DNA from 2 places in the Streptomyces sp. NPDC029526 genome. Region 2 is predicted to be linked to the other one. Evidence: riboswitches for the same ligand, from Rfam matches in the RefSeq annotation. Region 2 holds a riboswitch; the other holds the start of a gene.

Region 1 (15,582 bases), on a different contig from region 2:
CCGACACCGGCCGGGTCCGGGACCGCGACATGCAGCGCGTGGTCAACGGGCTGTGGGAGTCGGGGGCCGAGGCGATCTCCATCAACGGTCAGCGGCTGACCGCCCTGTCGGCCATCCGGGCCGCAGGGGACGCGATACTGGTCGACAACAAACCGCTGGTGCCGCCGTACACGGTGCTCGCGGTGGGGGACGGACCGTCGCTGAGCGACCGGTTCCAGAACAGCGCCGACGGGCTCTACCTGCACGCCCTGCAGGAGAACTACGGGATCCGCACCGCCCTCTCCACGGCGGACGACCTCCGGCTGCCCGCCGCACCGAGTGTGATCGTACGAACCGCGCAGCCGATATCCGGAAAGGGCACATCGTGATCGCCGTACTGGGCCTCGTCGTGGGAGTCGTGGCCGGCCTGTTGGTCCGGCCCGAGGTTCCGGCGGTCGTCGAGCCGTATCTGCCGATCGCCGTCGTGGCGGCGCTGGACGCCGTCTTCGGCGGACTGCGGGCCATGCTCGACGGCATCTTCGACGACAAGGTCTTCGTGGTGTCGTTCCTGTCCAACGTGGTCGTGGCCGCGCTGATCGTCTTCCTCGGCGACAAGCTGGGCGTCGGCGCCCAGTTGTCCACCGGTGTGGTGGTCGTCCTCGGCATCCGCATCTTCTCCAACGCCGCGGCGATCCGCCGCCACGTCTTCCGGGCGTGAGGCCGATGAACGAGCGCGAGCAGGAACACGGAACGGGCCGCCGCGACGAGCCCGGGAGCGGGGCGGACGAGGCGGCGGAGGCACGCACCGGAGCGGGACCCGAGTCCGAGGGCCGTCCCGAGCCGCCGGTGGGCGAGGACGGACGGTCCGGACCGCTCCCTCGCCAGGGAGAGCGTCCCGGGCCCGTGCGCGGGACCGACGGGCGCCCCGCACCCGGTGCCGCATCCGGCGCGGGGCACCGCTCCGGGCCGGCACAGGGGAACGAGGACGGACCGGGACAGGCCCCTGGACCGGGCCGGCGTCCTGATCCGGAACACAATCCCGGCCCGGCGCGTGACGGCGAGGGCCGTCCGGGACGGACCGCCGGCCCGCAGCACCGCCCTGCGCCGGCGCGTGGCACCGATGCCCGTGCGGGACGGACGCCCGGGCCGGAGCATCGTCCCGGCCCGGTGCGCGGCGGCACCGAGCGCACCGACGGCGCAGGCGGACGCCCCGGGCCCGCATCGGAGCGGGGGAACCGTCCGGCACCGCCGCCCGGCGCCGGTGACGGACCGGGGAGGGCACCCGGAGGGGAGGCCCGCCCCGAGCCGCCGCACGGACGTGAGGGCCGACCGGGTCCGCGCCCCGGGCCGGAGGGGCGCCCCGGGCCGGAGGGACGCCCCGGACCCGACGGACGCTCCGGTCCGGTGCGGGGCGGAATCGACGGCCGACCGGAGCAGGCTCCCGGGCCCGGGGGTCGCCCGGCGCCGGTGCGCGGTGCCGGCGGACGACCGCCGGGGCCCGTCCCCGGGGCGGAGGGCCCTCCCGGGCCGCCGCGTGCCGGTGACGGCCGACCCGGACCGACGCCCGGCCCGGGGAACCGTCCTGGGCCGCTGCGCGGACCCGACGGCCGCCCCGGGCCCGCCCCTGCCCCTGCGCCCGGAAACCGTCCCGGGCCGGCGCCCGCCTCCGGCGGGAACCGCCCCGGGTACCAGCCGGGGCCCGACGGGCGTCCCGGTCCCCGCCGGGCGGCGCCGCACCCCGGGCAGCGAGCGCCGCAGGCAGCCCGTGCCGGGCAGCGGCCCCCGCACACCCCGCACCCCGGACAGCGGGCCCCGCAGGCCGGGCCGTCCGCGCAGGACGGGCCGGAGCGCGGGAGCAGCCTGCGCAAGGAGTTGCCCCAGGAGGTGCCCGCGAGCGCGCCGGGAGCCGCGGAGGACGCTGCCGAGGCGCGGCCCGTGCCGGAGCTGACCGGGCGGCAGCGGCTGGTGAAGGGGCTGTGGCCGCCGAGGCTGACGCGGGCCCAACTGATCGTCGCCGTGCTGCTGTTCGGCCTGGGTTTCGGCCTGGCCGTCCAGGTGGCCTCCAACAGCGACGGCGACAACGCGCTGCGCGGGGCACGTCAGGAGGATCTCGTCCGCATCCTCGATGAACTCGACGACCGCACGCAGCGTCTTGAGGACGAGAAGGCGGGCCTGGAGGAACAGCGCGACGAACTGGAGAACAGCTCCGACCAGGCCGAGGAGGCTCGGCGGCAGACAGCCGAGCGGGAACGGCAACTCGGCATCCTGGCGGGCACCGTGGCGGCCCAGGGGCCCGGCATCACGATGACCGTCGAGGACCCGAAGGGGGCGGTCGAGGCGGACATGCTGCTGGACGCCGTCCAGGAGCTGCGCGCGGCGGGTGCGGAGGCGATCCAGGTGAACGGCGTACGGGTGGTGGCCGACACCTATCTGACGGATTCCGGCAACGGCGTGGGGGTGGACGGGAACAAGATCACCGCCCCCTATCGTTTCAAGGTCATCGGCAAGCCGCAGGACCTCGAGCCGGCGCTCAACATCCCTGGAGGCGTGGTGCAGACTCTCGAGAAGGAACAGGCCACCGTGACCGTGGAGAGGTCGACCAAGATCGTCGTGGATGCCTTGCGAGCGGCGAAGCGGCCTGACTACGCTCGGTCGTCCTCCCGGTGAACCGGGGGCGCATGCGGCCCGTCCGGCGAGGGCATGAGGTTGCGGGGGGTCGGCGCACCGATTGGGCGGTGCGTGGTGGAAACTGTCTGGTGGATACGGACGTTGTGAGGATGTCCGGGTCGTCGGCCAGTGTGTTCAGTCAGGGTTCGTCCTGCCCCACGGGCGGGTCTGTTTCGGTCAAGGGGAATCGCCCGTGAAGTTGTTTGCGAAGTTGTTCGGCAAGAGCGCGCGAGAGGACAACGCCAACGCGACCGCTCGCCATCGCGCGCAGCCCGAGGAGGACGGCGGACGTCCGCTGTTCCGGGATCAGGTCGGTGCTCCGGGCGCGCCGTCGGTTGACCCTGCGCAGCAGGGAGGCATAGGTTTCGGGCAACCGTCAACCTCAGGTACGGGTGGAGACTTCTCCGGTCCGTACGCGTCCCAAGCCCCCGGTGGGCAGCCGCGGCAGGAGGATCCGTCCATGTCGGCCCTGGTGTGTACGAGGTGCGGTAACCGCAACGCGGAGAACAGCCGCTTCTGCTCCAACTGCGGCGCGCCGCTGAGGCCCGGGGTCACCCCGGAGCGTCCGTCGGAGACGACGTCGACCATCTCGATCTCCGGTCTCGAGGCGTACGACTCCGAGACGACCGGACAGACGCAGATGCCGATGCTGTCGCCGGAGGCGCAGGCCGCGGTCGACGCGCTGCCGTTCGGCTCGGCGCTGCTGGTGGTGCGCCGGGGGCCCAACTCCGGCAGCCGCTTCCTGCTCGACGGCGACCTGACGACGGCCGGCCGTCATCCGCAGAGCGACATCTTCCTCGACGACGTGACGGTCTCCCGGCGGCACGTGGAGTTCCGCCGGAGCCAGGACGGTTCGTTCACGGTGGCCGACGTCGGCAGCCTCAACGGCACCTACGTCAACCGGGAGCGGATCGACCAGGTCGCCCTGTCCAACGGGGACGAAGTGCAGATCGGCAAGTACCGGCTGGTCTTCTACGCGAGCCAGCGGGGCTACTGAGGTCCCCGGGCCGCGCCCGGGGACCCGAGGGAAGGTCCATGCCTCACACACCGAGCGGCGGCACCGGGCACGGTGCCGCCGCCGCGGACACCGGACTGATGAGCATCGGCACGGTGCTGAACGTGCTGCGCGAGGAGTTCCCCGAGGTCACCATCTCGAAGATCCGCTTCCTGGAGGCGGAGGGGCTCATCGAGCCGCGGCGCACCCCGTCGGGGTACCGCAAGTTCAGCGCCCAGGACGTGGAGCGCCTGGGGCACGTGCTGCGCATGCAGCGGGACCACTACCTGCCCCTCAAGGTCATCCGGGAGCACCTGGACGCCGTGGAGCGGGGTGAGGCGGTGTCACTGCCGGTCGTGGGCCGCCAGCGGGACGGCGAGGGCGTCGAGCCCGTGGTGGCGGACGCGCCGACGGCCGCCCGGATCGGCCGGGCGCAGCTGCTGGCCGCCGTCGGAGTCGACGAACGTGAGCTGGCGGAGTGGGAGTCGTACGGCCTCCTCACCCCGGTGGAGGACGGCGTCTACGACGCCGAGGCGGTGACCGTGGCCGGACTGGTCCGCGAGCTGGGCCGGCACGGGATCGAGCCGCGGCACCTGAGGGCGATGAAGGCCGCGGCCGACCGGGAGGCCGGGCTGGTGGACCAGGTCGTCGCCCCCCTGCGGCGGCACCGCAACCCGCAGACCAGGGCCCATGCGGAGGCCCGCACGAAGGAACTGGCGGGGCTGACCGTCCGGCTGCACACCGCGCTGGTCCACCTGGCCCTCGGTGTGCGCGCCCCCTAGGTGTGCCGTCCGGACAGGTTGGTGGCGCGCCTGGGTACCCGCCCCGCGCCGGGCGTCCGGGGCGGTTCCGGGCTGCGCCCGTCGGGGGCCGGATCGCTCACCCGTTCCCGGCCCGACTACCCAAACATCCCGGGCACGGCCTAGGGTTGCTGTGTGAACGAGCTCGATGTCGTAGGTGTCCGGGTCGAAATGCCCTCCAACCAACCGATCGTGCTGCTGCGTGAAGTGGGAGGGGACCGCTACCTCCCCATCTGGATCGGACCGGGGGAGGCGACGGCCATCGCCTTCGCCCAGCAGGGCATGGCCCCTGCTCGGCCGCTGACCCACGACCTGTTCAAGGACGTGCTGGAAGCCGTCGGACAGGAGCTCACGGAAGTGCGCATCACCGATCTGCGTGAGGGCGTCTTCTACGCGGAGCTGGTCTTCGCCAGTGGCGTGGAGGTCAGCGCGCGTCCGTCCGACGCGATAGCGCTGGCGCTGCGCACCGGGACGCCCATCTACGGCAGTGACACGGTGCTCGACGACGCCGGCATCGCCATTCCGGACGAGCAGGAGGACGAGGTGGAGAAGTTCCGCGAGTTCCTCGACCAGATCTCGCCGGAGGACTTCGGTACGAGCAGTCAGTGAGGACGCGCTCCGGGGCGCCGCACGGCGGCCGTCCACGGGCGCGATTCCGCCCGTGCGGAGCGCATTCGGCTAGCCTTTCCCCGCGACGGGGCACGGGAAACCACTCTTAGGGTGATTATCACTCGGCGTGCCGAGTGTGGCGATCGTTGACGCACCCTTGGTGACTGCCTACCGTCGGGGAGGCAGGTCAAGGACGGAGGTCGGCGTGAGAAGCAGCGGCGACGGTACGGCTGGGGGAGCCCCCGGACTGGGGGCGAGCAGCCCGTACCCTCCCATGGGCTCTCGGCTCCGCGTGGGCGGGGTGTACCCCCCGCACAGCAGCACGGCCGATCACGCGCGACATCTGACGGCCGCCTCGGCGGACACCAAAGGGGCAACGTCCATGGCGTCCGACGAGATCGGCTACCGGGGTCCCACCGCCTGCGCCGCCGCGGGGATCACCTACCGCCAGCTCGACTACTGGGCCCGTACCGGCCTGGTGGAGCCGAGCGTGCGCCCCGCCCACGGCTCCGGCACCCAGCGGCTGTACAGCTTCCGCGACGTCGTCGTCCTCAAGATCGTCAAACGCTTCCTCGACACCGGTGTGTCGCTCCAGAACATCCGGACGGCAGTCCAGCACCTGCGTGAGCGCGGCTTCAGCGATCTGGAGCGCATGACCCTGATGAGCGACGGGGCCACCGTCTACGAGTGCACCTCGCCCGACGAGGTGCACGCCCTGCTCCAGGGTGGTCAGGGCATCTTCGGCATCGCCGTGGGCGTGGTGTGGCGGGACGTCGAGGGGGCGCTGTCCCAGCTGCACGGCGAACGGGTCGACACCGGCGAGACGCTGGTCGGCCACAACCCCGCCGACGAGCTGGCCCGACGGCGCAACCGGGCCGTCTGAGACCGGGCCCGCCGCCGCACCTGACGGGCCCCGTCTGAGACCGGGCTCGTTCCCGCACCGGACGGGCTCCCACCGGCCCGGGACGACGATCCCGGCCGGAACCGGGCCGGGCCCGGACCACCGGAAGCCACCCCCGCCCGGGCCGGACACGCCCAGGACCCGAACCCGGAACCCGGGTGGATCCGGGCCGGCCCCGCCCGGACGCGACCGGGCCCCGGCCGGACCCGCCCAGGCCCCGCCGGACTCGCCCGGGCCCGGCCCGGACACGCGCCCCGGTCTCGGAGCCCCGGCAGGGCGTTGTCAGTGGCATGAGGCAGCATCGAAGACGTGAGGTCCGCGCCCACGATCCTGCATCTCGACATGGATGCCTTCTTCGCCTCGGTGGAGCAGGCGTCCAAGCCGAGTCTGCGCGGGAAGGCCGTCGTGGTGGGCGGCCTCGGGCCGCGCGGCGTGGTGGCCACGGCCTCCTACGAGGCCCGGGTGTTCGGCGTGCACTCCGCGATGCCCATGGCACAGGCGCGCCGGCTGGCCCCGCACGCCGCGTACCTCGTGCCGCGCTTCGCCTTCTACCGCTCCCTCAGCGAGCAGGTCATGACCCTCCTCAGGGATCTGTCCCCGCTGGTGGAGCCGCTGAGCCTGGACGAGGCGTTCGTGGACCTGGAGGCCGCCGGTGCCGCCTGGGACGAGACGTCGGCGCGCCGCGTCGGGGCCGGCCTGCGCGCGGACATCCGCCGGGTCACCGGGCTCACCGGATCGGTGGGGCTGGCCGCCTCCAAGATGCTCGCCAAGATCGCCTCCGAGCGGGCCAAGCCGGACGGCCTGGTGGTCATCGAACCGGGCACCGAGCGGGACCTGCTCGCGCCCCTGTCGGTGCGGACCCTGCCGGGCGTCGGGCCGGCCACCGGCGACCACCTGCGGCGTGCGGGCCTGCACACGGTGCGGGACCTCGCCGAGGCGGGCGAGGACGAACTGGTGCGGCTGCTGGGCAAGGCACACGGACACGGGCTGTACGCCATGGCGCTGGCGCACGACGAACGGCCCGTGGTGGCCGAGCGGGAGGCGAAGTCGGTGTCGGTGGAGGACACCTACGACGTCGACATCCACGACCGGGTCCGGGTCGGCACGGAGGTGCGGCGGCTCGCCGACCGGTGTGTGCGCCGGCTGCGCGGCGCGGGACTGTCGGGCCGCACCATCGTGCTGAAGGTGCGCCGCTACGACTTCTCGACACTGACCCGCTCCGAGACCCTGCGCGGGCCCACGGACGACCCGGCGGTGGTGCGGGAGGCCGCGGCCCGCCTGCTCGACGGGGTCGACACCACGGGCGGCGTGCGGCTCCTCGGCGTCGGCGTCACCGGCCTGGCCGACTACACGCAGGAGGACCTGTTCGCCCAGGCGGCAGGGGAGCGGGAGGAGGCCGTGCCGGAGGAGACCGCCACCGCGCCCGCTCCCGAGGACCGGCCGGCGGCGGAGCGGAGCTGGCCCGCCGGACACGACGTGCGGCACGCGGTGTTCGGACACGGCTGGGTGCAGGGCAGCGGGCTGGGCCGGGTCACGGTGCGTTTCGAGACGCCCGGCTCGGCACCGGGCCGGGTGAGGACCTTCCGCACCGACGACCCCGACCTGCGGCCCGCGGACCCGCTCCCGCTGGTCTCCCGCGGCCCCGGCGCACCGGACGCCGCACCGACCGCACCGGACGCCGCACCGGCCCCACCGGAGGCCGCACCGGCCGCACCGGCCGCACCGGCCGCGGCGGACGGCAGCGGGTGACCTCGGCGCCGACGGCGCGGGGCCACCCCGGACGGCGCCGACGGCGTGGGGGTAAGCGTGACCCGGAGCGCACGGTGGGGGACCGTGCGCGCGGTTTCCGGGAGGGCGGGGCCGGGCGGCGGGACGGTCAGGCCGGCTCGTCCTGGCCCGCGAGCCTGCCGAAGTCGCGGTCCGGCAGCGGCGGCGGGGCGGCGACGTCCAGGCCGTAGTGGTGGTAGAGCTGCAGCTCCTGCTCGGGGGAGAGGTGCCGCCCGACGCCGAAGTCGGGCGCGTCCTTGATCAGGGCGCGGTCGAAGGGGACGTGGAGGGCGCCCTCCACCAGTTCGCTCGGTTCCAGCGGCACGAAGGCGTCGCGGCCGAACAGACCGGTGCGTATCGCCGCCCACTCGGGGACTCCCGTGGCGTCGTCGAGGTAGACCTCGTCGATCGTTCCGATGCGGTGTCCGTTGCGGTCGAACGCCTTGCGGCCGATCAGGTGGCGCGGGTCGATGTCGGTACGCACGGGCCCTCCACAGGTCGCACTCATCCGTAAGCACTACAGAACGGCACATTCGGTCCGGCGGCCACTCGAAGGTCCGTGCGGGGCCCTCGCTGGTACGCTGGCTTTCGGCCGCTGACCCCGTGCGGGAGAGTCCTCCAGGCACCATCGGAGGCGCCGAAGGAGCAAATCCTCCCCGGAATCTCTCAGGCCCACGTACCGCACGGACGAGGTCACTCTGGAAAGCAGGGCGGGTGTCGACGGCTTCCGCTCTCACCGACGGTGAAAGCCGGGCGTCCCTGGGGCGGTCCGGTGAAGCTCTCAGGTCGAGATGACAGAGGGGGAGGCCGTCCGGGTACCCGTGCCGTGGTGCCCCACGAAGGTCGTCAGACCAGGAGGCCTCCGCAATGACCGCCCATCGCACTCCGCTCTCCGAGCTCGAGCAGGGGATCCCCTTCGAGCAGCGCCACATCGGACCCGACCACGAAGCCCGGGCCAAGATGCTCGCCCAGGTCGGCTACGGCTCGCTCGACGAGCTGACGGCCGCCGCGGTGCCGGACGTCATCAAGAACGCCGACGCCCTGGACCTGCCCGGCGCCCGCAGCGAGGCCGAGGTGCTCGCCGAACTGCGCTCCCTGGCCGGACGCAACCAGGTGCTCGGTTCGATGATCGGCCTCGGCTACTACGGGACGTTCACTCCGCCCGTCATCCTGCGCAACGTCATGGAGAATCCCGCCTGGTACACGGCGTACACGCCCTACCAGCCGGAGATCTCCCAGGGCCGCCTGGAGGCCCTGCTGAACTTCCAGACCACCGTCGCGGAGCTGACCGGGCTGCCGACCTCCGGCGCCTCGCTGCTCGACGAGGGCACCGCCGCCGCCGAGGCGATGGCGCTGTCGCGGCGCATGGGCAAGAACAAGAAGGGCCTGTTCCTGGTCGACGCGGACGCCCTGCCGCAGACCATCGCCGTGATCCGCACCCGCGCGGTGCCGACGGGTGTCGAGGTCGTCGTCGCCGACCTCAGCGACGGCATCCCCGCCGAGATCGCCGAGCGCGAGATCAACGGCGTGCTGCTGCAGTACCCCGGCGCCTCCGGTGCCGTCCGCGACCTCAAGCCGGTCATCGACCAGGCGCACGACCTCGGCGCCCTGGTCACCGTGGCCGCCGACCTGCTGGCGCTCACGCTGCTGACGTCGCCCGGTGAGCTCGGCGCGGACATCGCCGTCGGCACCACCCAGCGCTTCGGCGTGCCGATGGGCTTCGGCGGGCCGCACGCCGGCTACATGGCCGTACGGGAGAAGATGGCCCGCAGCCTGCCCGGCCGCCTCGTCGGCGTCTCCGTCGACGTGGACGGCAACCAGGCCTACCGGCTGGCGCTGCAGACCCGCGAGCAGCACATCCGCCGGGAGAAGGCCACCAGCAACATCTGCACCGCCCAGGTGCTGCTCGCCGTCATGGCCGGCATGTACGCCGTCTACCACGGCCCGGAGGGCCTGCGCGCCATCGCCCGCCGCACCCACCGTTACGCCACGATCCTCGCCGAGGGCCTGCGGGCCGGCGGGGTCGAGATCGTGCACGACTCCTACTTCGACACCGTGACCGCGCGGGTTCCCGGCCGGGCCGCGGAGGTCGTCGCCGCCGCACGGGACAACGGCGTCAACCTGCGGCTCGTCGACGCCGACCACGTCTCGGCCGCCTGCGACGAGACCACCACCCGCGACCGGCTGACGGCCGTCTGGCGGGCCTTCGGGGTCGACGGCGACGTCGAGTCCCTGGACGGCACCGCGCGGGACACCCTGCCGGAGGCGCTGCTGCGCTCCGACGAGTTCCTGACCCACCCGGTCTTCCACCAGTACCGTTCCGAGACGGCGATGCTGCGCTACCTGCGCCGGCTCGCCGACCGCGACTACGCGCTGGACCGCGGCATGATCCCGCTGGGCTCGTGCACCATGAAGCTCAACGCGACGACCGAGATGGAGCCGATCACCTGGCCCGAGTTCGGTCAGCTGCACCCCTTCGCGCCCGCGGAGCAGGCCGCCGGGTACCTCACGCTCATCCGTGAACTGGAGGAGCGGCTCGCCGAGGTCACCGGCTACGACAAGGTCTCCCTGCAGCCCAACGCCGGCTCCCAGGGCGAGCTGGCCGGTCTGCTCGCCGTCCGCGGCTACCACCGCGCCAACGGCGACGAGCAGCGCACCGTCTGCCTCATCCCGTCCTCCGCGCACGGCACCAACGCGGCCAGCGCGGTCATGGCCGGCATGAAGGTCGTCGTCGTCAGGACCGCCGACGACGGCGAGGTCGACGTCGAGGACCTGCGCGCCAAGATCGAGCAGTACCGTGACCAGCTCGCCGTGCTGATGATCACCTACCCGTCGACGCACGGGGTGTTCGAGGAGCACGTCGCCGACATCTGCGCGGCGGTGCACGAGGCGGGCGGCCAGGTCTACGTGGACGGTGCCAACCTCAACGCCCTGGTCGGTCTGGCCAAGCCGGGCCACTTCGGCGGCGACGTCTCGCACCTGAACCTGCACAAGACCTTCTGCATCCCGCACGGCGGCGGCGGACCCGGCGTCGGCCCGGTCGGCGTCCGCGCCCACCTGGCGCCCTACCTGCCGAACCACCCCATGCAGCCCGAGGCCGGTCCGGAGACCGGGGTCGGCCCGATCTCGGCGGCCCCCTGGGGCTCGGCGGGCATCCTGCCCATCTCCTGGGCCTACGTCCGGCTCATGGGCGGCGAGGGCCTCAAGCGGGCCACGCAGGTGGCGGTGCTCAGCGCCAACTACATCGCCAAGCGTCTGGAGCCGCACTACCCGGTGCTCTACACCGGCCCCGGCGGGCTGGTCGCGCACGAGTGCATCATCGACCTGCGCCCGCTGACCAAGGCGACCGGCGTCAGCGTCGACGACGTGGCCAAGCGGCTGATCGACTACGGCTTCCACGCGCCGACCATGTCCTTCCCGGTGGCGGGCACGCTGATGATCGAGCCGACCGAGTCGGAGGACCTGGCCGAGCTGGACCGGTTCTGCGAGACGATGATCGCCATCCGCGCGGAGATCGAGAAGGTCGGGTCGGGCGAGTGGCCCGCCGAGGACAACCCGCTGCGCAACGCCCCGCACACCGCGGCCGCGCTCGGCGGGGAGTGGGACCACGCCTACAGCCGCGAGGAAGCGGTGTTCCCGGCCGGCGTGAACGCCGCCGACAAGTACTGGCCGCCGGTGCGGCGCATCGACCAGGCCTTCGGCGACCGCAACCTGGTGTGCTCCTGCCCGCCGCTGGACGCGTACGAGGACTGAGGCGCGGCGTGCGGCCACGCCCCCGGTGACGCCGGCGCGTGGCACGGGGCACGCGTCGTGGCACGCACGGGCCGTGTGTGCGGGTGCCCGGCCGGGAGTCTCCCGGCCGGGCACCCGGCGTTTCGGAGGGCCGTGGCGTCGGCCGGTGACCGCCGGGCCGCCTCGCGGGTGGCCCCCGCCCGGGGTGCCACCACGGCGGGGGCCGCGCCGGGATCCCTCTCCGGCGTCCCAGGCGGAGCCCTGGCTTGTCCGGGGCGCGGGCCGGGGGAGTCGGCTGGGGGTGGCCGTTCAGCCGGGGGAGTCGGCTGGGGGTGGCCGTCCAGCCGGGGGAGTCGGCTGGAGGCGGCCGGCCCGTCCGTCCGTCCGTCCGTGGTGACCGCGCCCCACCGCATCCGCCGGTCAGCGGACGGCCAGGTCCCCGATGGACGGTTCCAGCAGGTCGAAGGCCTGGGTCGCCTCCGCGGCCACCGTCGCCTCGATCTCCCGCGCCGGCAGTCCGGCGAGGGTGAGGTGCTGGATGCGCTGGAACAGCAGCCGGTGGACGGAACCGAGGAGCGCCGCCGCCACGCGGACCACGACGTCGTCGGCCGCCACGCCCTCCGCCCGCGCCAGGGCTTCGCCCAGCGCCTCCTCCCTGCGGTCGTGCAGGCCGCGCACACAGGCGGTCAGGGTGGCGCTGTCGGCGACCATCCTGGCGAAGTCCGGGCCGGTGAAGCCGCTCACCGGATCGTGCGCGGCGACGGACGCGGCGAACGAGCGGCGCAGCGCGCCCAGGGCCGACTCGCCCGGGTGCCGCGCGGCCACCGCCGAGGCCAGGGCCGCGACGAAGACGTCCTGGTGGTCCAGGGCCAGGTCCTCCTTGCGGGGGAAGTAGTTGGTGACCGTCTTCTTCGACACCCGCGCGGCGTCGGCGATCTCGGCGATCGTCGTCGCGTCGAAGCCCTGCCGGAGGAACAGACGGGTGGCCTGGTCGGAGATGTGACGCCGGGTCTCCTGCTTCTTGACCTCGCGGAGGCCGACCGCGGGCGCCGGCGCCCTGCTTTCGCCTTGGCTGTTCATGCGCAGAATCTTACCCCCATGGTAAAAATATGTTGACAGTAACTAGGGTCCATGCGTAAGTTTACTTCCGACGTAAAAATCGACCCGGGGGAGTACATGATCGATCCTGACGTCCTGCACCCGCTTCCGGAGCACCACCGCGTGGTGTTCCTCAGGCCGCTGGTGACCTCGCCGACGGTGGACGTGGGCGAGTACACGTACTACGACGACCCCGACGGCGCCACGGAATTCGAGCGGCGCAACGTCCTCTACGCCTACGGACCGGAGAAGCTGGTCATCGGACGGTTCTGCGCCATCGCGGCCGGCACCCGCTTCCTGATGGCCGGGGCGGAGCATCCGACGATGGGGGTGTCGACCTACCCGTTCACGATGTTCGGCGGAGAGTGGGCCGACCGGACCCTCGACCTGGTCACCGGTATGCCCAGCCGCGGGGACACGGTGATCGGCAACGACGTCTGGTTCGGCTACGGGGCCACCGTCATGCCGGGCGTGCGCATCGGCGACGGTGCCATCGTCGCCGCCGGAGCCGTCGTCACGGCCGACGTGGCGCCGTACACCGTGGTCGGCGGCAACCCCGCCCGAGAGATCCGCCGGCGCTACCCCGACACGGACGTCGAGCTGCTGCTGAAGGCCGCCTGGTGGGACTGGCCGATCGAGACGATCACCCGGCACGTGCGCACGATCATGGCCGGCACTCCCGCCGAGATCGCCGCGATCGCCGAGCGCGAGCACGGCCGCCACGGCACCGCACCGACGACCTGACCGCCCCCGCGCGACCGGCCCACGCCCCACGCCCCACGCCCCCGCGGCCCGCAGAGCAAGGAGCACGACGTGACCGACACCCCGTCCACCCCGGCCACCGTGGCGAGGACACTGCCGCCGCCGACGGCGCAGGCGGAACGCCTCATCGAGCTCGGGCTGCACACGCCCGCCGGGACACCCGCCGAGGAGATCCGTGCCTTCGCCGCCCAGCTGCCCGACGGCGGCGACACCCTGCTGGCCGTCCACCCCGACCGCCTCCCCGCCTCGGTCCTCGCGCCGCTCGTCCGGCACGCCGGCAAGCCCGGCTTCGTGGTGACCGACATGGCCGACGTCGACCGCTTCAGCCCTTACCGGGTGGACCTGCCCGACGCCGCTCTCTACGCCGTCACCGGGATCGACCGGGGAGACCACCTGGCCAACTGGAGCCCGGAGGAGGCGCTGCCCGCCCTCGAAGGTGAGGGCCGGACCCCGTTGCTGCTCAGCGAGGGCATCCACTGGGTGCTCCAGCAGCCCGGGATCCTGGAGCGCAACCGCTGCTTCATGACCATCGGCTCCCGGCTGCGCAAGCCGAAGGGGACGTACGACGCCCGCACGCCGGCGATCTGGATCAGCAACGGCACCGGCCGTGACGGCAAGGAGAGGCGCGACGCCCCGAAGATCGGCTGGTGCTGGTGGGGCAACCGCCACACCTGGCTGGGGTTCGCCTCCGCCACGGGCCGAACCGTCTGACCCGACCGGAGCCGTCGGCGCGGCGCCGCCGTGCGGTCCGGAGCCGGGGCCGCCCGCGGCGCGCGCGTCCGACGCCGGGCACCGGTCCGGGCCCTCGCCCCGTCCCTCCGGCCCCGTGCGGTCGCGGGCAGGGCGCGGGGGCGGGACGGACTACGCCGGGTAGGCGTGGGTCTGGGTCGCCTTGACCGCCGCCCACACCGGGGCACCCGGCCGCAGGCCGAGTTCGGCGGCGGCCACCGTGGTCAGGTCGGCGGCCAGCGGCAGCTCACCGGTCAGGTCGGCCCGGACCCGGTCGCCGTGCACCTCCAGGCCGGCGACCTCGCAGCGCCACAGGTTGCGGGCGCTGGACCCGCCGGGACGCTCCGCGTGCAGGGTCACCGCACTCGGCGGGAACGCCACGAAGGCGTCCCCGGTCAGGTGCTCGCCGGTGGCGACGGCGGGGCCCCCGGCGAGGCGGACAGTGTGGCCGTCGGCGTCCCCGCGGTACAGGTTCAGCCCGACCAACCGGGCGATGTACTCGCTGCGGGGGTGACGGGCGATGTCGGAGGGCGTGCCGTCCTGCACGGTCCGGCCCTCCTCGACCACCACGAGACGGTCGGCGAGCACCATCGCGTCCAGCGGATCGTGCGTCACCAGGACGGCGACGGCCTCGAAGGCAGCGAGGTGGCGGCGGAGTTCCGCCCGCACCTCCAGCCGGGTGCGGGCGTCCAGAGCTGCCAGCGGTTCGTCCAGGAGCAGCAGCCGCGGACGGGTGGCGAGGGCCCGGGCGAGCGCCACCCGCTGGGCCTGGCCGCCGGAGAGCCGGCGGGGCTTGGCACCGGCCTGTCCCGACAGTCCCATGCGGTCCAGCCACTCGGCGGCCAGCGCACGGGCCTCCCTCTTCCCGGCACCCCGGCAGCGCGGCCCGAAGGCCACGTTGTCGAGCGCGGTCAGGTGCGGGAAGAGCAGGTAGTCCTGGAAGACGACGCCGACCGGGCGGGACTCGGGTGCCGTGTCCCCCAGGTCCCGCCCGTCCAGCCGCAGATGCCCCTCGGTGAGCGGGGAGAGGCCCGCCAGGGCGCGCAGCGCGGTGGACTTGCCCGCGCCGTTCGGGCCGAGCAGCGCGACCACGTCCCCCGGCGCCGCGCGCAGCGCGACGTCCAGCCGGAAGGAGCCCCGGTCCACCACGAGCCGGGCGTCGAGTCCCTCTGCGCCGGGGCAGGAACGCCCGGGCGACGGGACGGGCCGTGCGGGGCCGCTGCCGGCGGTGCCGCGGGCGCCCGGCCCGCCGTCCGGGTGCCCCCGGTCCGTCGCTCCGCCGGCCGTCCCGCCGGCTCCGGCACAGGGATCGCCGGTGCCGCGGGGACACTCCGGCGGGCCGTCCGTCATCCCGTTCACACCGCCCTCGTCCAGCGGTCGCGCAGTCCGGCCAGCACGGCGATGGACACCGCCAGCAGGACCAGGCTCAGGGCGATGGCCGCCGCCGGGTCGTTCTGCAGGGCCAGGTACACGGCGAGCGGCATCGTCTGGGTGCGGCCGGGGAAGTTGCCCGCGAAGGTGATCGTGGCGCCGAACTCGCCGAG
Region 2 (15,582 bases):
GGCAAGGCGAAGTTCGTGTGAAACCTCGTCCCAGGGCTTGCCATTGACGCGATGTCTGATCCGGCCCCCTCGGTGCGGCGGTTTATGGGAGCCTTAAGGCACCCTTAAGCCTGTCGTGACGAGGGGGCCCGTCGATTGTCGAACAGCGAGCCGTTCCCGCAGGCAGGAAGTGGTGGGAACGATCCCCTACTGCCCCTGGCATATGACGGCGGACGATCGCACACAGGGGGCGTACGGGGGGCGTATTCGCCCGTACCGGCTCCTGACGTGCCGTTCGACGGCCATGATGGGGGCATGGCGGGGCTGGAGGGTTTGGGACAGCCGCGGGGAGACGGACGTGCGACGGCGTCACGCTGGTCGCCGACGGTCGAGGACGAACAAGCCCTGCGCGCACTGGAGTTGTACGGCGATCCGACGGAGTCCGAGGTGAAGCTGCCCTCGCTCCCCGAGTCCGCCGCCATCGCCCGCCGGCTCGCCCAGGTGGTCGTCCTGCGTCACTGGGGACTCTCCCCCCGTACCGCCGAGGACGCCGTGTTACTGGTGTCCGAACTCGTCGGCAACGCCGTCCGGCACACCGGCGCCCGCGTCTTCGGGCTCCGGATGTCCCGCCGCCGCGGCCGGTTCCGTGTCGAGGTGCGCGACCCCTCCCGCGGCCTGCCCTGCCTGATGCCGGTGCAGGAGATGGACACCAGCGGACGCGGCCTCTTCCTCGTCGACAAGCTGGCCGACCGCTGGGGCGTGGACCTGCTGCCCCGCGGCAAGACCACCTGGTTCGAGATGCGGGTCACGGAGCGCTGAGCCCCGCCGCCTGCGGCCGGTGCGGCAGGGGTCCCCGCGGGCGCTAATCTGACCTGCGTCATCAGGACTCCGGGGGAGCCCGCGGAGCACCGAGAGAACACGACGAGAGGGGCGGTCCGGTGGCGGACATCGAGGAAGCACGCAGGCAGTTCGAGCGCATCGACACGAACGGGGACGGGTTCATCACCGCCGCCGAGTTCAAGACCGCCCTCGCACAGGGCGGCGACTGGAACGTCACCGAGGAGGTCGCCGAGGCGGTCATCGCCTCCCGCGACCTGAACGGCGACAAGCTCCTGTCGTTCGACGAGTTCTGGGTCCACATCAGCAAGTGAGCCCCGCCGGGGCCCGGACCGCGTGCGTCGCCGCCGCGGACCGGGCCCCGCCGCGCGCCCGGGCCCGGAGCGCGGACCTGGTCCTCGCGGCGGGCTCCGTTCCCCATCCCCGTTCCCCGTCCCTGTTCCCGCCGCGGCCCTCGGCCGGGGCGCTCGCCGCGCCGCCCGGATGGCCGGAAGCAGCCGGTTGCCCGGAATAGCTCCGATGTCCCCGTGGTTGGCAGGGTCCACCGGCGTCCGCGGGGAGGCCGGTGCACATCCACCCGAAGGGCGAGGCGAGGCGGACCATGAAGATCGGCATCATCGGCGCGGGGAACATCGGCGGCAATCTCACCCGGCGGCTCACGGCCCTCGGGCACGACGTGTCCGTCGCCAACTCGCGCGGCCCGCAGACCCTCACCGCCCTCGCCGAGGAGACCGGGGCGACACCGGTCACGGTGGGTGAGGCGGCCCGGGGCGCGGAGATCGTGGTGGTCACCATCCCGGTCAAGGCCGTGCCCCAGCTGCCGTCCGGACTGTTCGACGGGGCGGCCGAGGGCCTGGCCGTCATCGACACCGGCAACTACTACCCGCAGCGCGACGGACGCATCGCGGGCATCGAGGACGACGGTCTGACCGAGAGCCGCTGGGCCGAGCAGCACCTCGGCCACCCGGTGATCAAGGCGTTCAACGGGACCTACGCCCAGGACATCCTGGACCATCACCGCCCCGCCGGCGCCCCCGACCGGATGGCCCTGCCCGTGGCGGGGGACGACGAGGCGGCCAAGCGGAAGGTCCGTGACCTGATCGAGGAGCTCGGCTTCGACACCGTCGACGCCGGCGGACTCGACGAGTCCTGGCGCCAGCAGCCGGGCACCCCGGTCTACGGGCTGCGGGCCGGCGTCGACGACGTGACCGAGGCGCTGGCGAAGGCGTCCCCCGAGCGCGGTCCCGACTTCCGCGGATGACACCGGGCCCGGGCCCGGCCTGCGCGCCGCGCGGAGGTCAGGCCCCCTCGGCCCACTCTCTGAGGGCCGCCTCGTCGGCGAAGTCCGCGACGTTCTGGTCCAGCGGGTCGTCGGTGTACTGGTGGAAGCGCCAGGCGGCCTCGACGCGCGGCTCGCCCGCCCCGACGTAGTCGGCGATCCAGAGGCCGTCGCCCGCCTCGGAGGTGGTGTCGACGTTGAGCCAGAAGTCCCGGTTGCAGTACAGGACGACCCGGTGCCCGGGCCGGAGCTCCTTCACCAGGCGCAGGAACCGGTCCTTCTCGGCGGCGCTCGCCCGGGTGCCGCCGCCGGTGGTCTCCCAGTCGACGGCCAGGAGGTCGCCCTCCTTCAGGGGCGCCTCGTTCACGAAGTGCTCCGCCTGGGCGGTGAGGTCGCCCGGCCAGAGGAAGTGGTAGAAGCCGGTGACCAGACCGGCGTCGCGCGCCCGCTTGGTCTGGTCGGCCAGCTTGGGGTTGGTGTACCGACGGCCCTCCGTCGCCTTGACGAAGACGAAGGACAGGCCGTCGGTGTCGTAGGACGCGGTCTGGTGCGAACTCACGTCGATGCCACGCAGCATGAGGGCTCCCTGACGTGCTTGTGGGGGGACTCGCGGGGAGTGGGGGAGTCGCATGACTCATGCCCCGCCACGGCACCGCCGACCCGCGACGGACGGGAAGTGATCGACGTTGACCGCCTCTGCCCGATGGGGACGCCTCAGCACTCGATGATGTTCACCGCGAGCCCGCCCCGGGCCGTCTCCTTGTACTTGACGGACATGTCCGCGCCGGTCTCCTTCATGGTCTTGATGACCTTGTCCAGGGACACCTTGTGCGAGCCGTCGCCGCGCAGTGCCATGCGGGCCGCCGTGACCGCCTTGACCGCGGCCATGCCGTTGCGCTCGATGCACGGGATCTGGACCAGGCCGCCCACCGGGTCGCAGGTCAGGCCCAGGTTGTGCTCCATGCCGATCTCGGCCGCGTTCTCCACCTGCCACGGCGAGCCGCCCATCACCTCGGCGAGGGCGCCCGCGGCCATGGAGCAGGCGGAGCCCACCTCGCCCTGGCAGCCGACCTCGGCGCCGGAGATGGAGGCGTTCTCCTTGAAGAGCATGCCGATCGCGCCGGCCGCCAGCAGGAAGCGGACGACGCCCTCCTCGTCGGCGCCGGGCACGAAGTTGACGTAGTAGTGCAGCACCGCCGGGATGATGCCGGCCGCGCCGTTCGTCGGAGCCGTGACGACCCGGCCGCCGGCCGCGTTCTCCTCGTTCACGGCCATCGCGTAGAGGGTGATCCACTCCATGGAGAGCGCCTGCGGGTCGCCCTCCGAGCGCAGCTTGCGGGCGGTGTTCGCGGCCCGGCGGCGCACCTTGAGGCCGCCCGGGAGGATGCCCTCGCGGGACATGCCGCGCTCCACGCACGCCTGCATCACGCGCCAGATCTCCAGCAGGCCCTCGCGGATCTCCTCCTCGGTCCGCCAGGCCCGCTCGTTCTCCAGCATCAGCGCGGAGATCGACAGGCCGGTCTCCCGGGTCAGCCGCAGCAGCTCGTCGCCCGTGCGGAACGGGTACTTCAGGACGGTGTCGTCCAGCTTGATGCGGTCCGCGCCGACCGCCTCCTCGTCGACGACGAAGCCGCCGCCCACCGAGTAGTACGTCTTCTCCAGCACCGTCGCGCCCGAGGCGTCGTACGCCCACAGGGACATGCCGTTGGCGTGGTACGGGAGGGCCTTGCGGCGGTGCAGCACCAGGTCGTCGTCGAAGGAGAAGGCGATCTCGTGCTCGCCGAGGAGGCGCAGCCGGCCGCCGTCCTTGATCTTCTCCACCCGCTCGTCGGCCGTCTCCACGTCGACCGTGCGCGGCGAGTCGCCCTCCAGGCCGAGCAGCACCGCCTTGGGCGTGCCGTGGCCGTGTCCCGTGGCACCCAGCGAGCCGTACAGCTCGGCGCGGACCGAGGTCACGGAGTCCAGCAGGCCCTCCTTGCGCAGCCGCCGGACGAACAGGCCGGCCGCGCGCATCGGGCCGACCGTGTGCGAGCTGGACGGGCCGATGCCGATCGAGAACAGGTCGAAGACCGAGATGGCCACGGGAGGACTCCTAGGGGTTCGGCGGACGACGCTGTCCGCCGGCGGTACAGGGGGTGCGTGAGGGGGGGCGTACGACGCGGGGCATCGCGCCCACCGTTTCCAGTGTGCGCGATGCCCCGGACGTTCGTACGAATCAAAGGGTACGAAACTACTTCAGACCGGGGTACAGCGGATGCTTCGCCGCGAGCGCCGTCACCCGGGCCCGCAGCGCCTCGGCGTCGTACTCCGGCTTCAGCGTCTCGGCGATCACGTCCGCGACCTCGGTGAAGTCCTCGGCGGTGAAGCCGCGGGTGGCGAGGGCGGGCGTGCCGATGCGCAGGCCGGAGGTGACCATCGGCGGGCGCGGGTCGTTCGGGATCGCGTTGCGGTTGACGGTGATCCCGACCTCGTGCAGCCGGTCCTCGGCCTGCTGGCCGTCGAGCTCCGAGGCGCGCAGGTCGACCAGGACCAGGTGCACGTCCGTGCCGCCGGACAGCACGTCCACGCCGACGGCCCGGACGTCGTCCTTCACCAGGCGCTCGGCCAGGATCCGGGCGCCCTCCAGGGTGCGGCGCTGGCGGTCCTTGAACTCCTCGGACGCGGCGACCTTGAAGGCGACCGCCTTCGCGGCGACCACGTGCTCCAGGGGGCCGCCCTGCTGGCCGGGGAAGACCGCCGAGTTGATCTTCTTGGCCAGTTCGGCCGTGCTGAGGATCACGCCGCCGCGGGGGCCGCCGAGGGTCTTGTGGGTGGTCGTGGTGACGACGTGGGCGTGCGGCACCGGGTTCGGGTGCAGGCCCGCGGCGACCAGGCCGGCGAAGTGCGCCATGTCGACCATGAGGTAGGCGCCGACCTCGTCCGCGATCCGGCGGAACGCGGCGAAGTCGAGCTGCCGCGGGTAGGCCGACCAGCCCGCCACGATCAGCTTCGGCTTCTTCTCCTTGGCCAGGCGCTCGACCTCGGCCATGTCGACGACCCCGGTGTCGTCCACGTGGTAGGCGACCACGTCGTACAGCTTGCCGGAGAAGTTGATCTTCATGCCGTGGGTCAGGTGCCCGCCGTGCGCCAGGTTCAGGCCCATGATCGTGTCACCGGGCTTGAGCAGCGCGAACATCGCGGCGGCGTTGGCCTGCGCGCCCGAGTGCGGCTGCACGTTGGCGTGCTCGGCGCCGAAGAGCTCCTTGACCCGGTCGATCGCGATCTGCTCGATCACGTCGACGTGCTCGCAGCCGCCGTAGTAGCGGCGGCCCGGGTAGCCCTCGGCGTACTTGTTGGTCAGGACGGTGCCCTGCGCCTCCATGACCGCGACCGGGGCGAAGTTCTCCGAGGCGATCATCTCGAGGGTGGACTGCTGCCGGTGCAGCTCGGCGTCGACCGCGGCGGCCACCGCCGGGTCGAGCTCGTGCAGGGGCGTGTTCAGAAGGGACATGGGGCGTGGACTCCTCAGCCCGCGATGTGGGCGTCGTACTCGGCGGCGGTCAGCAGGTCGGACGGCTCGTCGGTGATGCGCACCTTGAACAGCCAACCGCCCTCGAACGGTGCCGAGTTCACCAGCGACGGGTCGTTCACCACGTCCTCGTTGACCTCGGTGACCTCACCGGTGACCGGGCAGTAGAGGTCGCTGACCGACTTGGTCGACTCCAGCTCGCCGCAGGTCTCGCCCGCGGTCACCGTGTCGCCCACCTCGGGGAGCTGGACGAAGACGACGTCGCCGAGCGCGTTCGCCGCGTGCTCCGTGATGCCGATCGTCGACACGCCGTCCTCGGCGGCCGACAGCCACTCGTGTTCCTTGCTGTAACGCAGCTGCTGGGGGTTGCTCATGGCCTGGATTCTCCTGTACGCGGGGGACTGCTGATGAGGGAGGGACGGCGCCGGACCGGCGTGGTCCGGTACCCCGGGGCGCCGGTACGCACGCGCCGCCGGCCGTCCCGGGTCGCTACGACGGTGTCACTTCTGCCGCTTGTAGAACGGCAGCGCCACGACCTCGTACGGCTCCTGACGGCCACGGATGTCGACGCCGACCCCGGGGGTGCCCGGTGCCGCGTGGGCCGGGTCGACGTAGGCCATCGCGATGGGCTTGCCCAGCGTGGGCGAGGGCGCCCCGGAGGTGACCTCGCCGATCACCTCGTCGCCCTTGACGACCTGGTACCCGGCGCGCGGGACCCGGCGGCCCTCGGCGACGAGGCCGACCAGGACGCGGGGCGGGTTCTGCTCGGCGCGCTCGGCGGCCTCGGCCAGGGCGGCCCGGCCCACGAAGTCGCCCTCCTTCTCGAACTTCACGACCCGGCCGAACCCGGCGTCGAACGGCGTGAGCGAACTGCTCAGTTCGTTGCCGTAGAGCGGCATGCCCGCCTCCAGGCGCAGCGTGTCCCGGCAGGACAGCCCGCACGGGGCCAGGCCGACGCCCTCGCCGGCCTTGGTCAGCGCCTGCCACAGCTCGACGGCGTGCTCCGGCTTCACGAACAGCTCGAAGCCGTCCTCGCCGGTGTAGCCGGTGCGGGCGATCAGCGCGGGCAGGCCGGCCACCGTGCCGGGCAGCCCGGAGTAGTACTTCAGGCCGTCCAGGTCGGCGTCGGTGAGGGAGGCGAGGACGGCGACGGACTCGGGCCCCTGCACGGCGAGCAGCGCGTAGGCGTCACGGTCGTCGCGCACCTCGGCGTCGAACCCGGCCGACCGCTCCACCAGCGCGTCGAGTACCGTCTGCGCGTTGGAGGCGTTGGCGACGACCAGGTACTCCGACTCGCCGAGCCGGTAGACGATCAGGTCGTCCAGGATGCCGCCGTCCTCGGCGCAGATCATCGTGTACCGGGCCCGGCCCTGCCTGACCGTGCCGATGTTGCCGACCAGGGCGTGGTCGAGGAGCGCGAGCGCCTGCGGACCGCTGACGGTGATCTCGCCCATGTGGGAGAGGTCGAACAGGCCGGCCCTGGTGCGGACGGCGATGTGCTCGTCGCGCTCCGAGCCGTAGCGCAGGGGCATGTCCCAGCCGGCGAAGTCGGTCATCGTCGCGCCGAGCGCGCGGTGCACGGCATCCAGCGCGGTACGGCGGAGTTCGGTACTGCTCATCGGTAGGTCTCCCAGTGGCGATGGGGTCCCCCGCGCCGGTGTGACTGCTCGAGCGGATCGAGAGCCCGGGGCCGCAGGACGGCGTGGGGAAGGCGAGGACGATCCTCCCCATCTGTCATCGGAACCTGAGAGGTTCGCCATGACCGCCCGCGAGGGGGGCGGCGTACGGCTTGCACCTTGGGTGGAGCCACCGCGGCAGTCGCGACGGCCCGCTTTTCAGATGTGCCTCGCCCGCGCGGTAACGGGGCCTGAGAGATTCAAGGGAGGGACTTGCTCCTTCGGCGCCCCGGCGTGCCACAAGTGCCGGAGACTCTCCCGCGCGGATTCAAACGGCCGGTATGCAGTTGGCGGGCTCATCATTGCACGCATTCCCGGGGCGCGGCAGGGGGACCCTTTCCAGGGGACGCGCAGGGTGCGCGTCCGGTCACAACGGGCTGTCACCGGCCTGTTGCGGGAAATGGACGGAATCGAGTGACGCCCGGCATTACCTTCTCTTTACAGTCAGCGCGGCGCGGGACTCCGGTACCCGGCCCAGGGGAGGACACACGGTGAACAGGACCACGGCGTACGCCGGCCCGGCGGGCGCCGCACCGCCCGGACAGCCGGCCGCTCCGGCCCGGTCGGCCGCCCCCACCCCGTCGGCCGCTCCGGCCCCCGCGGCCGAGGTGCCCGCACAGCCGGCCGTCCCCTCCGGCGCAGCCGCCGCCGCCCACGGGTCCGCGACCCCGGGCGCCCTGACCGGGGGCGCCCTGACCGGCGGTGCCCTGACGGGGGGCGCCCTGACCGGCGGTGCCCTGACGGGGGGCGCCCCGACCGGCGGTGCCCTCCCGGCGCCCGCCGTCCGTGACCTGCGCGGGCTCGCCGCGCGCGGACCGCACGCGCTGCTGTTCGCGCCGCGGGACATCGTGGTGGTCACCGGGCTGCCCGGCAGCGGCAAGTCCACGCTGATGCGGCGCACGGTGCGCGGCACCCGCGTCGACTCGCAGGACACCCGGGACCGCTGGGACGCCCGGATGCCCGGCTTCCTGCCGTACGCCGTCTACCGGCCCCTGGTCCGCCTGGACCACTACGCCGGCCTGCGCCGCGTGCTGCGCGGCGGCGGGGGCGTCGTGGTGCACGACTGCGGAACCCAGGCGTGGGTGCGCCGCTGGCTGGCCCGCGAGGCCCGCCGCCGGGGAGCGGCCCTGCGCCTGCTCCTCCTCGACGTCACCCCCCGGCAGGCGCTGGAGGGTCAGCGCGCCCGCGGACGCGGTGTCTCGCGGTACGCCTTCCTGCGCCACCGCGCGGCCGTGGGCCGGCTGCTGCGCGCGGTGGAACGGGGCGAACCGCCCGCCGGCTGCGGCTCGGTGGTGCTCCTCGACCGGGACGCCACGGACACGCTGCACCGGATCGGCTTCACGGGCTGAGGCGGCGGGCGGGACGGCCGGTGGTGCGGGCGGGCGGCCCGACGGCCCGGCGGCCCGTCCGGGCCCGGTCTCGCGCCTCTCCGGCGAGCGATCCGGCCTTGCCCGGCACGTGTCCGTCCCCGAGCGTCCGGCCTTGCCCGGCACGTGTCCGTCCCGTCCGGCGAACGTCCGACCCAGCCCTGCCCGGCGGACCACCGTCCGCGCCGGCTTCCGCGCCGTTCATCACCGCCTCCCGCACGGCTCGCCCACCGCCTCCCGTACGGCCTCGCCCACCGTCTCCCGTACAGCCGAACGGCGGCCGTGCGGCAGCGGTTAGCCTTTTCAGCCACAGCAGTGGTTCCAGGCAGGCGGTAGGCACATGGACTTCCCGGCGGGCTTCTCCGCGGACTTCCCGGCACAGGCGTATCCCCACCCGCACGGCGGGTGGCCCGGCAACGAGCTGGAGGAGGTGCTCTCCGCCTCCCTCGGCGTCCCCTCGGCCGGCGGCCGGATCGTCGAGGTCCTCGGCCGCAGCTTCGTCTGGGTGCCCCTGCCCAACGGCGGCGGGCCCGACAGCGGCTCCCTGGACCTGCCCACGATGGAGCTCGACGGGCAGGTGTACGTCCCGGTCTTCAGCTCCGAGGAGCAGTTCCGCCAGGTCGTCGGCTCGCACCTGTCGTTCACCGTCGCGCCCGCGGTGGAGTTCGCCCGCGGTCTGCCTCCGCAGGCGGGCATCGCCGTGAACCCGGGCGGTGTCGTCGGCATCCCCCTGCCGCCCGAGGCGGTGGCGGACCTGTGCCGGGCCGGGCGCAGCGAGCTCGACGGGCCGGGATCCGGCGGCCGGGTGCGGCTGTTCGAGCCCGACTGGCAGGACGACCCCGTCGACTTCCTCGCGGCGGCCGGCGCCGAGTTCGAGGCCCTCGGCGTGGTCCGCACCGCCCGCCGGTGCCTGGCCGCGATCGAGACGGCGGACCCGGTGCTGTTCATCGGCATCGAGCTGACCCGGTGGGACGAGGACCCGCACACCCTGCCCACGGAAGCCCTCGGCCGCGCCCTGGGCCGGGCGCCCGTGCGGTGGCCGGTCAACGTCGTCCTGCTGGACATCGCCCAGGACCCCGTCGGCGAGTGGATGCGCGAGCGCGTCCGGCCCTTCTACCAGCAGCAGTAGCCGGGCCGGAGGCGCACCGGGGCGGGCGGGCACCCGTCGCCCCGGGACCGGCGGCGGCGCGGGCGGCCGTCCGGCCACCGGAACCGGTACCGGTCCGGGTGGCGAGGGGCGGCTTAAGCTAGGTTCATTGGCTCGGGCGAGGCGTTGTACGGAGGGGCGATACAAAGTGAGCGCTGGCACCGCGGCGGCCGGGCAGGTCGAGCACATGCTGCGCCAGGTGACGCCCGGGCGTTACGACGCCTACGAGGCGTTGCTGCGCGCGCTCGCGACCCCCTCCTCCGGTCAGGTCTGGATGCTGCTGTGGCACGGCCAGGCCGGCTCGCCGGACGCCCAGTACGGGAACATGGACGTCGACGGCCACGGCTACGCGCCCTGCGTCACCTCCGCGCAGGAGCTGTCCGCCAGCGGTTGGAACCGCTCCTACGAGGTGGTCGACGGGCTCGACGTCGCCCGTGCCCTGTACCCCGACCGCTACGGTCTCTGGCTCAACCCGCACGCCCCCGGCGGCGGCGTCGGCATCCCCTGGCTGGACCTGCGCCGCATCGCCACCGGCCTCGACCGGCAGCCGGCCGGGCCGCTGCGGCTGTCCGAACCCGCCATCGAGATCCCGCAGTTCTACGCCCTGCTCGCGCAGAACGCGCACCGCACCCCGGCCGTCCGCGCGCTGCGCCGCGCCTGGGTGCAGCCCGCGCTGGGGGCGCCGTACCTCGCCATCGGGCTCGACGTGTACGACACCTCGCCGCCGTCGGTGGACGCGGTGCGCGGCATGATGCAGCAGTCGCTGGGCGCCGTTCCGGACGGCCTGCCGGTGTCCACGGTGGCGATGTCCGACGAGCACGACCCGGTCGCCCTGTGGCTGCGGGTCAACGCCCGGCCGTTCTACGACCGGGAGGCCCACGCCCCCGCCGGCCTGCCGGCCCCTCCGGTCGGCTACGGCCACCCGCCCGCACAGCGTCACTGACCGGGTCGGATCCGCGGCGCACACCCTCGGCGGACGGCTCCGCCGCCCCCGCGGGCCGGCCGGAGCGTCCAGGATGTGGACCGGCGGCCGTGGACGGAACGTCCCCGATGCCCGGACGTCTGCATTCCCGTCGGATGGTCTGGACCTCATGCGCGGCGGCCGGTCGAGCTACCGGCGGTCACCCATCCGTCACCTGCGGTTTCACGCGGAGCGTCGCGCACGCACGGCCGGACGGAGGGTGCTTGACGGCGGGTCCGGAGGGTCCGCGGCGGGCATTCCCGGCAACGGGCGCCTGATGCGTCCCTTATGTCAAGTGTTCAGATCTCAGGTAGGTATCACCGCTATCCGGACTGTTCCTGACTCCCTGCGAACGTGAGTAGTGTTCGGGCGGTCATCTTGCATCCACATAGCGGACCCGGAGTGGCCCCATATGCGCATATCCAAGTCCCGAGCCGCTCGGGTGATCACGGCCGCGGTCGCGGTCGGTCTGATCGCCACGGGCTGCTCCAGCGACCGGGACAGTGACAACGAAGGCAGTGGCGACAAGGACACCTTCGTCTTCGCCGGTGCCGGTGATCCGGGTTCCCTGGACCCTGCCCTGGCCAGTGACGGTGAAACCTTCCGCGTGACCCGGCAGGCCTTCGAGGCCCTGCTGGAGCACGAGTCCGGCGGCAGCGAGCTGGTCGGCGGTCTCGCCGAGAAGTGGTCCAGCAACGAAGAGGGCACCGTCTGGACCTTCGACCTCCGCAAGGGCGTGAAGTTCCACGACGGCGAGGAGTTCAACGCCGCCGCGGTCTGCGCCAACTACGACCACTGGTTCAACTGGACGGGCACGTACCAGTCGAGCGCGGTCTCGTACTACTGGCAGACCATCATGGGCGGGTTCGCGAAGAACGAGGACCCGGAGACGCCCGAGGCGAACTACAAGTCCTGCACCGCGAAGGACGAGCACACCGCCGTCATCGAGGTCAAGAAGCCCTCCGCCAACCTCCCCGGCGGCTTCTCCCTCAACGCCCTCGCGATCCACTCGCCGAAGGCCATCGAGGCGTACAAGAAGCAGGACGCCTCCGCCAAGGGCGACGCCATCACGTACCCGAAGTACAGCCAGGAGGCCGGCACGGTCGCCGGTACCGGCCCGTACAAGATCACGAAGTGGAACAAGGGGAACAAGGAAGTCTCCCTGGAGCGCTTCGACGACTACTGGGGCGAGAAGGCGAAGATCAAGAACCTGGTCTTCCGCACCATCTCCGACGAGCAGACGCGCCGTCAGGCCCTGGAGGCCGGTGACATCGACGGCTACGACCTGGTCGCGCCGGCCGACGTCAAGACCCTCGAGGACAAGGGCTTCGTCGTCCCGACCCGTGGCGTCTTCAACATCTTTTACGTGGGCATGAGCCAGTCGGCGAACCCGGCCCTGAAGAAGAAGGAGGTCCGGCAGGCGATCGCGCAGTCGATCGACAAGGAGAACCTGGTCAAGACCCAGCTGCCCGAGGGCGGCAAGGTGGCCGACCAGTTCATGCCGGACACCGTCGAGGGCTACTCCAAGGACGTCAAGCAGTACCCGTTCGACGTCGACGCGGCGAAGAACCTCCTCAAGAAGGCCGGTGAGGAGAAGCTCGAGATCGAGTTCTGCTACCCGACCGAGGTCACCCGCCCGTACATGCCTGCCCCGCAGGACCTGTTCGAGCTGATGAAGGCCGACCTGGAGAAGGCCGGCATCACCGTCAAGTCGAAGGCCATGAAGTGGGCCCCGGACTACCTGGACGCCACCGAGGCCGGCTCCTGCGCCCTGCACATGCTCGGCTGGACCGGTGACTTCAACGACGGCTACAACTTCATCGGCACCTGGTTCGCCGGGTTCGACAAGCAGTGGGGCTTCAAGGACAAGAAGGTCTTCGACGCCGTGAACGCCGGCTCGAAGCTGGGCAACCACGAGGAGCGCGTGGCCGCGTACACCAAGGCCAACGAGGTCATCATGGACTACCTCCCGGGCGTCCCGATCTCGTCCTCCCCGCCGGCCATCGCCTTCGCCAAGAACGTGAACCCGCCGAACGTCTCCCCGCTGACGCAGGAAGTGTTCGCCGAGGCGTCCTTCAAGTAGGCGCACGCGGTGTGAAGCACCAACGGGGGGTGTCCGCCCGGCCGTCGCAACTCGGCGGCCGGGCGGTTCCGTTCAGTAAGACATCACGCTAGAAAGGGGCATGCGGGGTGCTGCGTCTCGTCGTACGAAGACTGCTCCAGCTCATACCCACGCTGCTCGGCCTGTCGGTACTGCTCTTCCTCTGGCTCGACCGGCTGCCCGGTGGACCCGCCTCAGCGATCCTGGGGGAGAAGGCCACCGAGGCCGAAGTGGCGCGCATCAACCGTGCGCTCGGGCTGGACCAGCCCGTCCACGTCCAGTACTGGCGCTTCCTCAAGCGCATCTTCGAGCTCGACCTGGGCACCTCCACCCAGACCGGCCAGCCGGTGTGGGAGGAGTTCACGCTGCGGTTCCCGGCGACCGTGGAACTCAGCATCGCCGCGATCCTCATCGCCGTGCTCGTCGGCATCCCGCTCGGCTACCTCGCGGCCAAGCGCCGCGGCGGCTGGATCGACGTCGCCTCGGTGTCCACGTCGCTCGTCGGCATCTGCATCCCGGTGTTCTTCCTGGCGATCCTGCTCAGGTCCATCTTCTCCGTCCAGCTGGGCATCTTCCCCGCCTCCGGCCGGCTCACCACCGGGATCAACGCGACCGAGGTCACCGGCTTCGCGGTCCTCGACGGACTGCTCACCGGCGAGTTCGACGCGAGCTGGGACGCCATCTGGCACCTGATCCTGCCCGCGGTCGCCCTGGCCTCCATCCCCCTCGCGGTGATCGTCCGCATGACCCGGGCGAGCGTGCTGGAGGTGCTCGGTGAGGACTACGTGCGGACCGCCGAGTCCAAGGGCCTGGAGAAGCGCGTGGTGCGCGGCCGTCACGTGCTGCGCAACGCGCTGCTGCCGGTGATCACGGCGGTCGGTCTGCTGACCGGCAGCCTCCTGTCCGGTGCGGTGCTCACCGAGTCGGTCTTCGACTTCGGCGGCATCGGCTCGTTCATCCGCACGGCGATCGACGGCCGTGACTACCCCGTGCTCGTCGGGTTCATTCTCTTCATCGCGATGGTCTACGTCATCATCAACCTCCTCGTCGACATCGCGTACAGCCTTATCGACCCGAGAGTGCGGGTGCACTGACGTGACGACCGTGACCAAGAAGGCCGACAAGATCGACCGGCTCGCGGAGCTGATGACGACCAACGAGGTCACCAGCGGCGCCAGCCTGTGGCGCGAGGCGATGCGGCGGCTGCGGGCCAGCAAGATGGCCGCCATCGGCGCGGTGATCATCTCCCTGTTCGTCGTCCTCGCGATCGTCGGACCGTGGGTCGCCCCCCACGCGCCCACCGCCCAGACCTGGCGCGGCGACGTCTTCCCCAACCGCGGCGAGTTCGTCGGCATGCGCGGCGAGAACTGGTTCGGCCTGGACCACCTGGGCCGGGACCTGTTCAGCCGGTGGCTCGTCGGAGCCCGTCAGACCCTGCTCGTCGGTGTCGTGTCGATGCTCATCGGCCTCGTGGTGGGTGCCGTCATCGGCATCTGCTCGGGCGCCGCCGCGACCCTCGGCGGACGCGCCGGGCAGCGGATCGACACGGTGATCATGCGGTTCACCGACATCATGCTGTCGCTGCCCTCGCTGCTGCTGGCCGTCTCCATCGCCGCCGTGATGGGGCAGTCCCTGACCACCGTGATGATCGCCGTCGGTGTCGTGCAGATCCCGATCTTCGCGCGGCTGCTGCGCGGCTCGATGCTGGTGCAGGGCGGCTCCGACTACGTGCTCGCGGCCAAGGCCCTCGGCCTGCGCAAGAAGCGGATCGTCCTCACCCAGATCCTGCCGAACTCGCTGAGCCCGGTCATCGTCCAGGCGACGCTGTCCCTGGCCACCGCGATCATCGAGGCGGCGGCCCTGTCCTACCTCGGCCTCGGCAACCCGGACCCCGCCATCCCGGAATGGGGGGTCATGCTCGCCCAGGCCCAGCGCTTCTTCGACAACGAGCCGATGATGGCGGTCTACCCCGCGCTCGGGATCATCATCACCGCTCTCGGCTTCACCCTGCTCGGCGAGGCCATGCGCGAAGCGCTCGACCCGAAACTGCGAGGCTGAACTCCCATGGCTCTACTCTCAGTCGACGAACTCAGCGTCACCTTCACGGCCAAGGGCCGCAAGGACTCGATCGCGGTCGACGGCGTCTCCTTCGACGTCGACGAAGGCCAGGTCGTCGGTCTCGTCGGTGAGTCCGGCTGCGGCAAGTCCGTGACCTCGCTCGCCCTGATGGGACTCCTGCCCGCCAAGGGCGTCCGGGTGGGCGGCCGGGCCGTCTTCGACGGCCGGGACCTGCTGACCATGTCCGCGCAGGAACGCCGGGACATCCGCGGCAGCCAGCTCGCGATGATCTTCCAGGACCCGCTGTCCTCGCTGAACCCGGTCGTCCCCATCGGCGTCCAGATCACCGAGATCCTCCAGCGCCACCGCGGCCTGAAGGGGGAGGCCGCCCGCAAGGAGGCCGCCCACCTGCTGGACCGGGTCGGCATCCCCGACCCGACCCGGCGGCTCAAGGAGTTCCCGCACCAGCTCTCCGGCGGCATGCGCCAGCGCGCGCTGATCGCGATGGCCGTGGCGTGCGCGCCCCGGATGCTCATCGCGGACGAGCCGACCACCGCCCTCGACGTCACCATCCAGGCGCAGATCCTGGAACTGCTCAAGGAACTGGTCGACCAGGAGGGCACCGCCCTGCTGATGATCACCCACGACCTCGGCGTGGTGGCCGGCCTC

What was found. Region 2 has a riboswitch for glycine ahead of gcvT (glycine cleavage system aminomethyltransferase GcvT). Riboswitches for the same ligand answer to the same signal wherever they lie in the genome.
Region 1: another riboswitch for glycine. It lies ahead of gcvP (aminomethyl-transferring glycine dehydrogenase); the one in region 2 lies ahead of gcvT (glycine cleavage system aminomethyltransferase GcvT).

What each region holds. Positions count from the first base shown of each region.
Region 1 covers NZ_JBEZWE010000019.1:4,115-19,696, forward strand. Annotated here, with positions in the region: gene AB0F01_RS27075 (DUF881 domain-containing protein) at 1-368, shown strand, start outside; gene AB0F01_RS27080 (small basic family protein) at 365-697, shown strand; gene AB0F01_RS27085 (DUF881 domain-containing protein) at 1,864-2,646, shown strand; gene AB0F01_RS27090 (FHA domain-containing protein) at 2,708-3,643, shown strand; gene AB0F01_RS27095 (MerR family transcriptional regulator) at 3,682-4,422, shown strand; gene AB0F01_RS27100 (bifunctional nuclease family protein) at 4,576-5,049, shown strand; gene AB0F01_RS27105 (MerR family transcriptional regulator) at 5,255-5,932, shown strand; gene AB0F01_RS27110 (DNA polymerase IV) at 6,260-7,699, shown strand; gene AB0F01_RS27115 (PRC-barrel domain-containing protein) at 7,827-8,201, opposite strand; glycine riboswitch at 8,314-8,409, shown strand; gene gcvP (aminomethyl-transferring glycine dehydrogenase) at 8,585-11,470, shown strand; gene AB0F01_RS27125 (helix-turn-helix domain-containing protein) at 11,870-12,529, opposite strand; gene AB0F01_RS27130 (CatB-related O-acetyltransferase) at 12,581-13,291, shown strand; gene AB0F01_RS27135 (DUF5701 family protein) at 13,361-14,020, shown strand; gene AB0F01_RS27140 (ABC transporter ATP-binding protein) at 14,171-15,187, opposite strand; gene AB0F01_RS27145 (ABC transporter permease) at 15,394-15,582, opposite strand, start outside.
Region 2 covers NZ_JBEZWE010000002.1:1,017,781-1,033,362, forward strand. Annotated here, with positions in the region: gene AB0F01_RS09995 (enoyl-CoA hydratase-related protein) at 1-21, shown strand, start outside; gene AB0F01_RS10000 (ATP-binding protein) at 190-798, shown strand; gene AB0F01_RS10005 (EF-hand domain-containing protein) at 918-1,130, shown strand; gene AB0F01_RS10010 (NAD(P)-binding domain-containing protein) at 1,388-2,077, shown strand; gene AB0F01_RS10015 (glycoside hydrolase family 25 protein) at 2,115-2,672, opposite strand; gene AB0F01_RS10020 (L-serine ammonia-lyase) at 2,810-4,177, opposite strand; gene glyA (serine hydroxymethyltransferase) at 4,326-5,585, opposite strand; gene gcvH (glycine cleavage system protein GcvH) at 5,600-5,977, opposite strand; gene gcvT (glycine cleavage system aminomethyltransferase GcvT) at 6,104-7,222, opposite strand; glycine riboswitch at 7,449-7,550, opposite strand; gene AB0F01_RS10040 (AAA family ATPase) at 8,002-8,628, shown strand; gene AB0F01_RS10045 (enhanced serine sensitivity protein SseB) at 8,987-9,775, shown strand; gene AB0F01_RS10050 (enhanced serine sensitivity protein SseB C-terminal domain-containing protein) at 9,942-10,736, shown strand; gene AB0F01_RS10055 (ABC transporter substrate-binding protein) at 11,167-12,837, shown strand; gene AB0F01_RS10060 (ABC transporter permease) at 12,945-13,949, shown strand; gene AB0F01_RS10065 (ABC transporter permease) at 13,951-14,913, shown strand; gene AB0F01_RS10070 (ABC transporter ATP-binding protein) at 14,920-15,582, shown strand, end outside.